DNA from 3 places in the Lacticaseibacillus salsurae genome. Region 1 is predicted to be linked to each of the others. Evidence: predicted binding sites of a transcription regulator. Region 1 holds the regulator's gene; each other region holds the start of a gene.
The links. The regulator CtsR, encoded in region 1, represses protease genes until heat stress. The targets are predictions, from matches to a motif close to TTGGTCAAAAAAGGTCAAANA.
Positions count from the first base shown of each region.

Region 2: ACKTSG_RS09535 (ATP-dependent Clp protease ATP-binding subunit) is a predicted target of CtsR. The motif match lies at 1,743-1,763, and genes of this name have one in related genera.
Region 3: clpP (ATP-dependent Clp endopeptidase proteolytic subunit ClpP) is a predicted target of CtsR. The motif match lies at 1,856-1,876, and genes of this name have one in related genera.

Region 1 covers NZ_BAAFZI010000096.1:25-3,293, reverse strand. The annotation lists gene ACKTSG_RS13695 (ATP-dependent Clp protease ATP-binding subunit) at 1-1,726, opposite strand, end outside; gene ACKTSG_RS13690 (CtsR family transcriptional regulator) at 1,747-2,220, opposite strand; tRNA gene ACKTSG_RS13685 (tRNA-Pro) at 2,325-2,398, opposite strand; tRNA gene ACKTSG_RS13680 (tRNA-Gly) at 2,406-2,477, opposite strand; tRNA gene ACKTSG_RS13675 (tRNA-Arg) at 2,515-2,588, opposite strand; tRNA gene ACKTSG_RS13670 (tRNA-Leu) at 2,599-2,684, opposite strand; tRNA gene ACKTSG_RS13665 (tRNA-Gly) at 2,695-2,766, opposite strand; tRNA gene ACKTSG_RS13660 (tRNA-Thr) at 2,786-2,858, opposite strand; tRNA gene ACKTSG_RS13655 (tRNA-Leu) at 2,876-2,957, opposite strand; tRNA gene ACKTSG_RS13650 (tRNA-Lys) at 2,982-3,054, opposite strand; tRNA gene ACKTSG_RS13645 (tRNA-Val) at 3,094-3,166, opposite strand; rRNA gene rrf (5S ribosomal RNA) at 3,173-3,269, opposite strand, start outside.
Region 2 covers NZ_BAAFZI010000032.1:1,124-4,392, reverse strand. The annotation lists gene ACKTSG_RS09535 (ATP-dependent Clp protease ATP-binding subunit) at 1-1,702, opposite strand, end outside; gene ykzS (protein YkzS) at 1,921-2,112, shown strand; gene ACKTSG_RS09525 (phosphocarrier protein HPr) at 2,216-2,482, shown strand; gene ptsP (phosphoenolpyruvate--protein phosphotransferase) at 2,482-3,269, shown strand, end outside.
Region 3 covers NZ_BAAFZI010000006.1:72,671-75,939, forward strand. The annotation lists gene whiA (DNA-binding protein WhiA) at 1-768, shown strand, start outside; gene ACKTSG_RS03770 (MarR family winged helix-turn-helix transcriptional regulator) at 940-1,395, shown strand; tRNA gene ACKTSG_RS03775 (tRNA-Arg) at 1,481-1,552, opposite strand; gene clpP (ATP-dependent Clp endopeptidase proteolytic subunit ClpP) at 1,903-2,532, shown strand; gene ACKTSG_RS03785 (sugar-binding transcriptional regulator) at 2,934-3,269, shown strand, end outside.

The DNA.
Region 1 (3,269 bases):
TGCCAAACATCGCTTCAGCCAAGGCCTTGGCTAATTCGGTTTTGCCGACACCAGTGGGGCCTAAGAACATGAAAGAGCCGATCGGACGCGTTGGGTCTTTCAAGCCGCTGCGAGCCCGGCGAATCGCACGCGATACGGCGCTGACGGCTTCATCTTGGCCAACAACGCGTTCATGCAAGACTTTTTCCAAGTTGACCAAGCGCTCGGATTCTTTCTTTTGCAGCTGAGTGACAGGTACGCCAGTCCATTGGGCGACCACTTCAGCGACATCTTCGCCAGTGACTTTGACATCTTTGCGCACGCCATTTTCATCAGCGTCAGCAGGTTGCTCAGCCACTTTTTCACGGAGTTTTTGTTCTTTTTGCCGGATCACTGCGGCTTCTTCAAAGTCTTGATGCAAGATCGCATCTTCTTTGGCTTTGACCAAGTCTTCCAGCTTCTGTTCCATTTTGTCCGCTTTCGTCGGCTTGTCGGCTTCATCTAAGCGCACTTTGGCAGCAGATTCGTCGACCAAGTCGATGGCTTTGTCGGGCAAAAAGCGCGTGGTGATATAGCGGCTGGACAATACCACGGCTTCATGCAATGCGTCATCGGTGATGGTGACGCCGTGATGGGCTTCATAGCGGCCACGCAAGCCGTGTAAGATCTGCTCAGCTTCTTCTTCAGTCGGTTCATTGACTTGGATCGTGGCAAAACGCCGCTCCAAAGCCGCATCTTTTTCGATGTACTTTTGGTATTCGTCTAGCGTGGTCGCCCCGATCAGTTGCAGTTCCCCACGGGCCAAGGCTGGTTTGAGGATGTTTGAGGCATCAATGGCCCCTTCTGCCCCACCGGCACCGATCAAGGTGTGCAATTCATCAATGAACAAGATCACGTTGCCATCGGCATAAATTTCGTCGATGACTTTCTTCAAGCGGTCTTCAAATTCCCCACGATACTTGGTACCAGCCACTAATGAGCCCATATCAAGCATCATCAAGCGTTTGTGTCTCATATCGCTTGGCACGGAGCCGGCGACGATTTTTTCAGCAAAGCCTTCTGCAATAGCGGTTTTGCCGACACCAGGTTCACCGATCAACACCGGATTATTTTTGGTGCGGCGTGCCAAGATCTGGATCAAGCGGCGCACTTCTTTGTCGCGGCCAACCACTGGATCCATTTTGTTTTCACGAGCCAATTGGGTGAGATCGCGAGCCAGGCCATCCAGCGTTGGCGTACCTTGGCTGGCTGGACGCTTGGTTTGGCGCGCTTGTTGGCGCGGCTTGGCAGCAGCTTCGGAAATACCCATTTTCTTCAGGACCATTTGGCGGGTTTTAGACAAGGACAAATCCAAGTTTTGCAGGATACGCGCCGCTAAAATATCATCTTCGCGTAATAACCCCAGCAAAATGTGTTCCGTGCCGATTTTCAAAGCGCCTAAGCGTTTGGCTTCGTCACCGGCAAAACTTAAGATCTCTTTGCCTTTTGGCGAGTATGGCAAGTAAGTGTCAGCACTTTGATTTTGGGCGTCGACGGTGCCATAGCCGGTGAAGCGTTCGATCTCATCATGGACATCTTCTTGGCTGACTGACAGCTGACGCAAGGTCTTGCCGGCGATACCATCTTGTTCGATCACCAAAGCCATCAACAAATGCTCCGTGCCAACAGCATGGTGGTGGAAATACTTGGCTTGTTCTTGGGCGATCATTAACACGTTTTTTGCTGACGGCGTAAACAGATTATCCATACACTCATTCCTCTTTTCGATCAGTGTGTGCGTTCATATTGTAAGCTTTGTAAAAATGACAACAGCAACCGGGCCCGCAAGCGCCTTTCAGTTTCTGCGTCAGCCACGTTTAAGGTTTGGTGGCTCAACACATTCAGCATCATGTTGCCAGTTTGTTGTTCAACGATGCCTTCATCATACAACTTTTGGATCATTAAGCGGGCATCTTGGACGCTGATTTGACTTGGTAATTGCGCGATCATCCACGCCAACAAGTCACAATCTGTGCGTATTTTGACTTTGACGATGCGAATATAACCGCCACCGCCGCGCTTGGATTCAACCACATAGCCGCGTTCTGGCGTGAAGCGCGTTTTGATCACATAATTGATCTGCGAAGGGACGCAATCAAAGCGTTGCGCCACTTGGGCTCGTCTGATCTCGACTTCTTCTTCAGCATCCAGTAACGCTTTTAAGTAGCGTTCGATGATGTCCGTCACATTTTGGCTTGCCATCACGTCCCACCTTTCTGTCGCATCGGTCTAGTTTGACTAATGTTGACTTTAATTATACGCAAATATAATAAAAAAGCCACCGTCCGCAGACAATGACTTCAATATCGGGAAAACGGGATTCGAACCCACGACCTCTGCGTCCCGAACGCAGCGCTCTACCAAGCTGAGCTACTTCCCGGTGTAAGAGCGGAAGACGAGATTCGAACTCGCGACCCCCACCATGGCAAGGTGATGTTCTACCACTGAACTACTTCCGCATGAGCTGATCTAAAAATCTTTGCTAAACGCAAAAAATGCACCCAGTAGGAGTCGAACCTACAACCTTCTGATTCGTAGTCAGACACTCTATCCAATTGCGCTATGGGTGCATATCATAAATGCCGAGAGTCGGGTTCGAACCGACACGGTTATCACTAACCGCAGGATTTTAAGTCCTGTGCGTCTACCAGTTTCGCCATCCCGGCATAAATGAAAAGCGGAAGACGAGATTCGAACTCGCGACCCCCACCATGGCAAGGTGATGTTCTACCACTGAACTACTTCCGCATTAAATATTCAATTGTACTGCCGACTAGAGGATTCGAACCTCCGACCTCCTCATTACTAGTGAGATGCTCTGCCAGCTGAGCTAAGTCGGCGAAAATATTCTTGCTGATGCGGGTGAAGGGACTCGAACCCCCACGGTATAAACCACTAGAACCTAAATCTAGCGCGTCTGCCAGTTCCGCCACACCCGCAGACAATTTTGGAACTAATGGAAATGAGCCGTGACAGGCTCGAACTGTCGACCCTCTGATTAAAAGTCAGATGCTCTACCAACTGAGCTAACGGCTCGTGCTGGATCTATTCAGATCCTGGACCCAAGGGGTCCGATGGAGGATACAGGGCTCGAACCTGTGACCCTCTGCTTGTAAGGCAGACGCTCTCCCAACTGAGCTAATCCTCCATAACAGCGTGGCGGCTTCCTACCCTCGCAGGCAGTTACCCACCAACTACTCTCGGCGTAGAGAAGCTTAACTTCTGTGTTCGGCATGGGAACAGGTGTATCC
Region 2 (3,269 bases), on a different contig from region 1:
GGCCATCGTCTAAGATCTGCAAGAACATGTTCATGACATCTGGATGGGCTTTTTCCACTTCGTCTAACAAGATCAGACTGTATGGGTTGCGCCGTACTTGCTCAGTTAGTTGGCCGGCTTCTTCATAGCCGACATAGCCAGGAGGGGACCCGATGAGCTTGGACACGGAGAATTTCTCCATGTACTCGGACATGTCAAAGCGGATCATCGCTTCTTGTGAGCCGAACAGCTCTTTGGCTAATTGCTTGGCTAATTCCGTTTTCCCAACGCCGGTAGGGCCGACGAATAAGAAACTGCCGATCGGACGACCGGTTTTGTTAAAGCCGATGCGGTTGCGACGAATGGCACGCGCCACTTTATCAACGGCGTTATCTTGGCCGATGACATGGGCTTTAAGATCAGGCGCCAAGGTTTGCAACTGCTGTTGTTCTTGTTGCTTGAGTTCGCCAACTGGGATATGGGTCTTTTGTTCGACGATCTGCTCCATATCTTTTTCAGTGACAGTCGGGGTATCTTCATCAGATACGGCGGCTTGATCTTGTTGCATTTTTTCAAGCTTGTTGACTTGGTCGCGATAAAAGGCGGCTTTTTCATAGTCTTCTTGCTTTAATGCGGCTTGTTTTTGACTTTCCGCGTCTGCGATCTTCTTCTTTAACGCGTCAGGGTCAACGACTTTGATGGTCAAGTTCTTCTTCGAACCAGATTCATCCAATAAGTCGATGGCTTTATCTGGCAAGTAGCGGTCTTGGATGTAGCGGTTGGACAAGGTCACCGCTGCTTTGATCGCGTCGTCAGTATATTTCACATGATGGAAATCTTCGTAGCGCTTTTGAATGCCTTTGAGGATCGCTTCAGTTTCTTCGACACTGGGTTCGTCGACAGTCACTGGCTGCAAGCGCCGGGCCAAAGCAGCATCTTTTTCGATTTGACGATATTCGTTGTTGGTGGTGGCCCCAACTAATTGGAGTTCGCCACGCGCTAATGCTGGCTTTAACACGTTGCCAGCGTCCATGCCGCCTTCAGCGTTGCCGGCGCCAACGATTTCGTGGATCTCATCAATGAACAAAATGGTGTTATCAGACTTCTTTAATTCATCTAATAACTGTTGCATCCGTTGTTCAAACTGACCGCGAATGCCAGTGCCTTGGACTAAGGAAACCACGTCGAGTTGGATCACTTGACGATCTTGGAGTTTCGTTGGGACATCGCCGTTTGCGATCTTTAAGGCTAAACCTTCGACTACGGCAGTTTTCCCGACACCGGCTTCACCGATCAACACAGGGTTGTTTTTGGTGCGCCGGTTCAAGATCTCAATGACCCGAGCGATTTCACCGTCACGGCCGATCACTGGGTCGATCTCGCCATTTTTGGCCTTTTGGGTCAAGTTGACCCCGAATTGGCCAAGGACGGAATTCCCATTGCCGCGGCGATTGTTACCACCGCCGTTTTGACCACTTTGGGTCGGTGGGGTTTGAGGTTGTTGTGGATTTTGGTCCATGCCTTGGCTCATAGCCTTGAAAATGTCATCGAGGCCATTGAAGCCAAAAGGATCATTTGCATTGGTTGGTTGCATTTGGCCTCCTGCTTGTTGTTTCAACTGTTGGTAGCAATTCTGACACAAGTTGATCTCTTGTTTCGTCCCATTGACGCTGGTGTACAAGTGGATCGTTGCGGGGTTTTGATGACAGTTCTCACAAAGCATTTCGTCACTACCTTTCTATATAAGCTCGTCGATTGAAAGCCGACTGACCTTCATTGACCAAAACTCAGTATACACGCTTATTTTTGAAAAGCAAGCACTCTAATGCCGAGAGTGCTAAATTAATCGTGAAACCCTTGGTATGTGAGGTTTTAGCGGTTGTTTACCGGCGATGATAATGCTAACATTAAGGTGTTGTTGAAAGGAGGGGCTCACTTAATATGTCCGTAGACTACACCGCGTTGATGGATCAGCTGCGTGCTGGACAGATCGACGAGATCAAAATTGATCCGACCACTTTTGCAGCATTTCGGCGCGCTTGGACCAATTATCCTGCGCGTAAAGAAATCGTAGGCACTGCAAGGCGCGAAGGCGTGATTTATTACCATTACCACCCGCTTGACCATAAATAATACTTGTCGTGAAAACGGAATAATGGTAAGGTTTACAGGAGATAGAATGAAGCCATTCTATTCGGCAAAAATTTTTTTCAAATGACGAAGGAGCAGATTACTCATGGAAAAACGCGAATTTAATGTTATTGCAGAAACAGGTATCCACGCCCGTCCGGCGACCCTTTTGGTACAAGCTGCCAGCAAGTTTAATGCCGACATCAACCTGGAATACAAGGGCAAGAGCGTTAACTTGAAGTCCATCATGGGCGTTATGTCCCTGGGTGTTGGCCAAGGTGCTGATGTCACCATTTCCGCTGAAGGCGCCGACGAAGCAGACGCAATTGCTGCTATCGAAGAAACCATGAAGAAGGAAGGCCTCTCTGACTAATGACAAAGCAACTCAAAGGGATCGCCGCAAGTGATGGTATCGCAACTGCGAAAGCCTACATGTTGGTGCAACCCGATTTGTCATTCAAGCAGAGTTCCGTTAAAGATGCAGACGCTGAAGTTCAGCGCCTGCATTCTGCTTTAAAGCAAAGCACAGACGAACTCCAATTGATCCGTGACAAAGCGGCTGAATCCTTAGGCGAAGAAGAAGCACAAGTTTTCGACGCCCACATGATGATCCTTGCAGACCCAGAATTTACTGGCGCGATCGAAAGCAAAATCAACGATGACAAGGTCAATGCCGAACAAGCCTTAAAAGACGTGTCCGACATGTTCATCTCCACGTTTGAAGCCATGACTGACAACCCCTACATGCAAGAACGCGCCGCAGATATCCGCGACGTTTACACGCGTGTATTGGCACACTTATTGGGTCGCACGCTGCCAAACCCAGCGCTGATCGACTCTGAAGTGATCGTGGTCGCTCACGACTTGACCCCAAGTGATACTGCCCAATTGAACAAAAAGTACGTCAAAGCTTTCGTCACTGATATTGGCGGCCGCACGGCGCACTCTGCGATCATGGCACGTTCTTTGGAAATTCCTGCTGTCGTGGGGACCAAATCCATTACCGCAGATGTCAAAGACGGGCAAATGTTGACTGTTGACGGCTTGACTGGTGAGATCACCATCGACCCAAGTGACGAACAGATCAAAGCTTCTCAAAAAGAAGCCTCTGATTATGCCGCACAAAAGGCTGAATGGGCCACTTTAAAGACAGCCAAGTC
Region 3 (3,269 bases), on a different contig from region 1:
CTGTTGAAACAAGTCTATCAAGTGGAAGCCAACTTGATCGTCCGGCGCAAAATGAAGCTGAAGAAAAACAACCAGTATGTGGTGCGGCTGACTGCCAACGTCAATACGGTGTTGGAAGATCTCGACATTTTAGATCACGACGGTTTGTCGATCCAAACTGGCGTCGGGCCGAAAGTGATGAATGAGCCGCAACGCCGGCGTTCCTACTTACGCGGGGCCTTTTTGGCTGGCGGGTCGGTGAACAGTCCAGAAACATCGCGGTATCACTTGGAGATCTACTCTTTGTATCAAGATCACAATCAAGATATTTTGGCGATGATGAATGATTTTGGCTTGAACGCCCGCACGGTTGAGCGCCGCAGCGGCTACATCGTGTATTTGAAAGAAGCAGAAAAAATTGCTGACTTCTTGCAAGTGGTCGGCGCCACCAATGCGATGTTGAAGTTTGAAGATGTGCGCATCGTGCGCGACATGCGCAACTCGGTGAATCGCTTGGTCAACTGCGAAACCGCCAACTTAAACAAAACCGTTGACGCCGCACAACGCCAAATCGAAAACATCAATTATTTGCGGACACATGTCGGGTTGGATTCATTGCCAGAAAAGTTGCGAGAAGTCGCCGCTTTGCGCTTGGCGCATCCTGATGTGTCGTTGAAAGAATTAGGCGAAATGGTGCCCAGTGGGGCGATTTCGAAATCTGGGATCAACCACCGCTTACGCAAGTTGAATCAAATCGCAGAAGGCTATCAGCAACCGCAAGATGCATAATTGTGTATAACTTTTATATTAATCGTCTTTAGCTTACGCTGAAGGCAATTTTTTTGTCTGCAAGTGGTTTGCAGGGCGTAGATAATCGTGTACAATAGAACTTGATAAAGTCGAAATTATCGGTTTAGATATTCCAGAACTCGCATACTGAACGCACTTAGGAGGCATACTATGGTCGAACCCGTTTTATTGGATGAACAACTGTGCTTTTCAATTTATAAAGCGCAGAAACAATTCAACCACTTTTACACCCAAGCTTTGTCCAAGTATCATTTGACCTACCCGCAATACATCACGTTGTTGTCATTGTGGGAACACGGCACCATGTCGGTGAAACAAGTTGGTCAAACCTTGTCTTTGGACAGTGGCACCTTGACGCCATTGATGAAGCGCTTGGAAAAAGACGGCTGGATCAACCGCTCACGCTCATCAGTTGATGAACGCCGCGTAGATGTCTCCTTGACCCAAAAGGCTGAAGACTTGCGCGATGAGATCTACGCGCATGTGCAAAGCTGTGCGTCAAAAGTGGGCATGGACCCTGAACAATACAAAGCTGTCAAAGAAAGCGTCGATCAAGTCGATGCCAAGTTAATGTCAGTCGCTGATGGCGACTTGCGCTTTGACTAAAAAAAATCCCGCTACTGGCGGGATTTTTTGTCGGCTTGGGCAAAATAAAAACGCCTATTGCTAGGCGTTTTTGGTGGTCCTTTGATGCGCAGCCCGGGAGTCGAACCCGGATTTCGAGAACCGGAATCTCACGTGCGATCCATTACACTAACCGCGCAAGTACTTAATTATATTACGCGATTCCGGCAAGCATTGCAAGCAAAAATGCACCAAGGCAAAAGTTACGCGGTTTTAAGGTGGTGCCGGTTGTTAGCGTTACATATGACTATTATAGAAGCAAGCAAGTGGAGCCAGCGCAAGGCGCGATGATGCGCCCAATTTTTTCCGCAAATGAATCGTTAACGGACATTTTGTTCAGCCTCGACTTGTTTGGGCAAAAAGCTCGTTGCAAGGGGTAACTTTCATTCTCGGGTGGCGGCCAATGTGCTAGACTGACAGTAGCAAAAAAATATTTAATCTATGTTTGACCTTTTTTGACTAATAGCGTATGCTTAGCACTGTAATCAAATGAGTGCTAATACACACGCGATTAAAGGGAGGAATACTATGTTAGTACCAACAGTCGTTGAACAAACCAGTCGTGGCGAACGTGCCTACGACATTTACTCACGCTTACTCAAAGACCGGATCATCATGTTATCCGGTGAGATCAATGACCAAGTCGCCAACTCCATCATCGCGCAATTGCTGTTTTTGGATGCGCAAGATTCCGACAAGGACATTTATTTGTATATCAACAGTCCTGGTGGTGTGATCACTTCTGGCTTGGCGATCTTGGATACGATGAACTTGATCAAATCCGACGTCCAAACCATTGCCATTGGGATGGCGGCTTCCATGGCTTCCGTGCTGTTAGCAGCTGGGACCAAAGGCAAGCGCTTTGCCTTACCGCATTCTGAAGTGTTGATTCATCAGCCATTAGGTGGCGCTCAAGGCCAACAAACTGAAATCGAGATCGCCGCTGAACAGATCTTAAAGGCGCGTTTAAGCTTAAACAAGATCTTGTCTGATGCCACTGGCAAAGACATGGATACCATTAAAGCTGACACGGAACGTGATCACTACTTGACGGCGCAAGAAGCCAAGGATTATGGTTTGATCGACGATATTTTGGTTCAAAAAGCCGATCAAAAGTAATTGAACAGTAAGCTAAGCGAGACGTCTGCGGATGCCTCGCTTTTTTCATGTCAAAAGCCTTAAAATAAAATGGTTTACCCCATTGATATAGATTTCGGTTAGCCGAAGATGAAAACCCAGTGAGAGAAAAACCGAACGCTTTCACAAAAATGTGGCAAAAACTTGACAACGAAAACCCTTGCATCGCGAATAAGCTGGGGATTTATGGCCAAAGCATTCCATTTGTGTGAAAGCGTGCGCGTTTGCAAGTAAATTGCTTGCACGCTTTTTCAGGGATTGGTATAATGATGACGTTGGTAAGGGAGTACAGCTTGTGTCTGAGATTCCTAATTTTTTTGCCTGACATGGGTCGCCATACGACTACGTTGGACAGACAACGACCCACAGAAGAAGGATACGACATGCAATCTGAATTCGCCTGGATCGAAGCAATCGCACCGGATCTTGTCGGCGTGGTCACCAAACGGTATCAGATTCTGCAATACATTAACTGGTTAGCGCCAGTTGGTCGGCGCACCTTGGCTGATCAAATGAAAACCTCTGAGCGGGTCTTGCGCACCGAAACGGATTTCTTACGCCAACTCGGTTTGATCGAAACTTCAAAGTCAGGCATGGTCCTGACTGGCAAAGGTCTGGACGTGTTCAAAGGTTTGGAACAACTGATGAATCAGCTACTCGGCTTCAAAGAAGACGAAAAGCGCTTAGCCGCCAAACTCGGCATCGATCATTGTTTGATC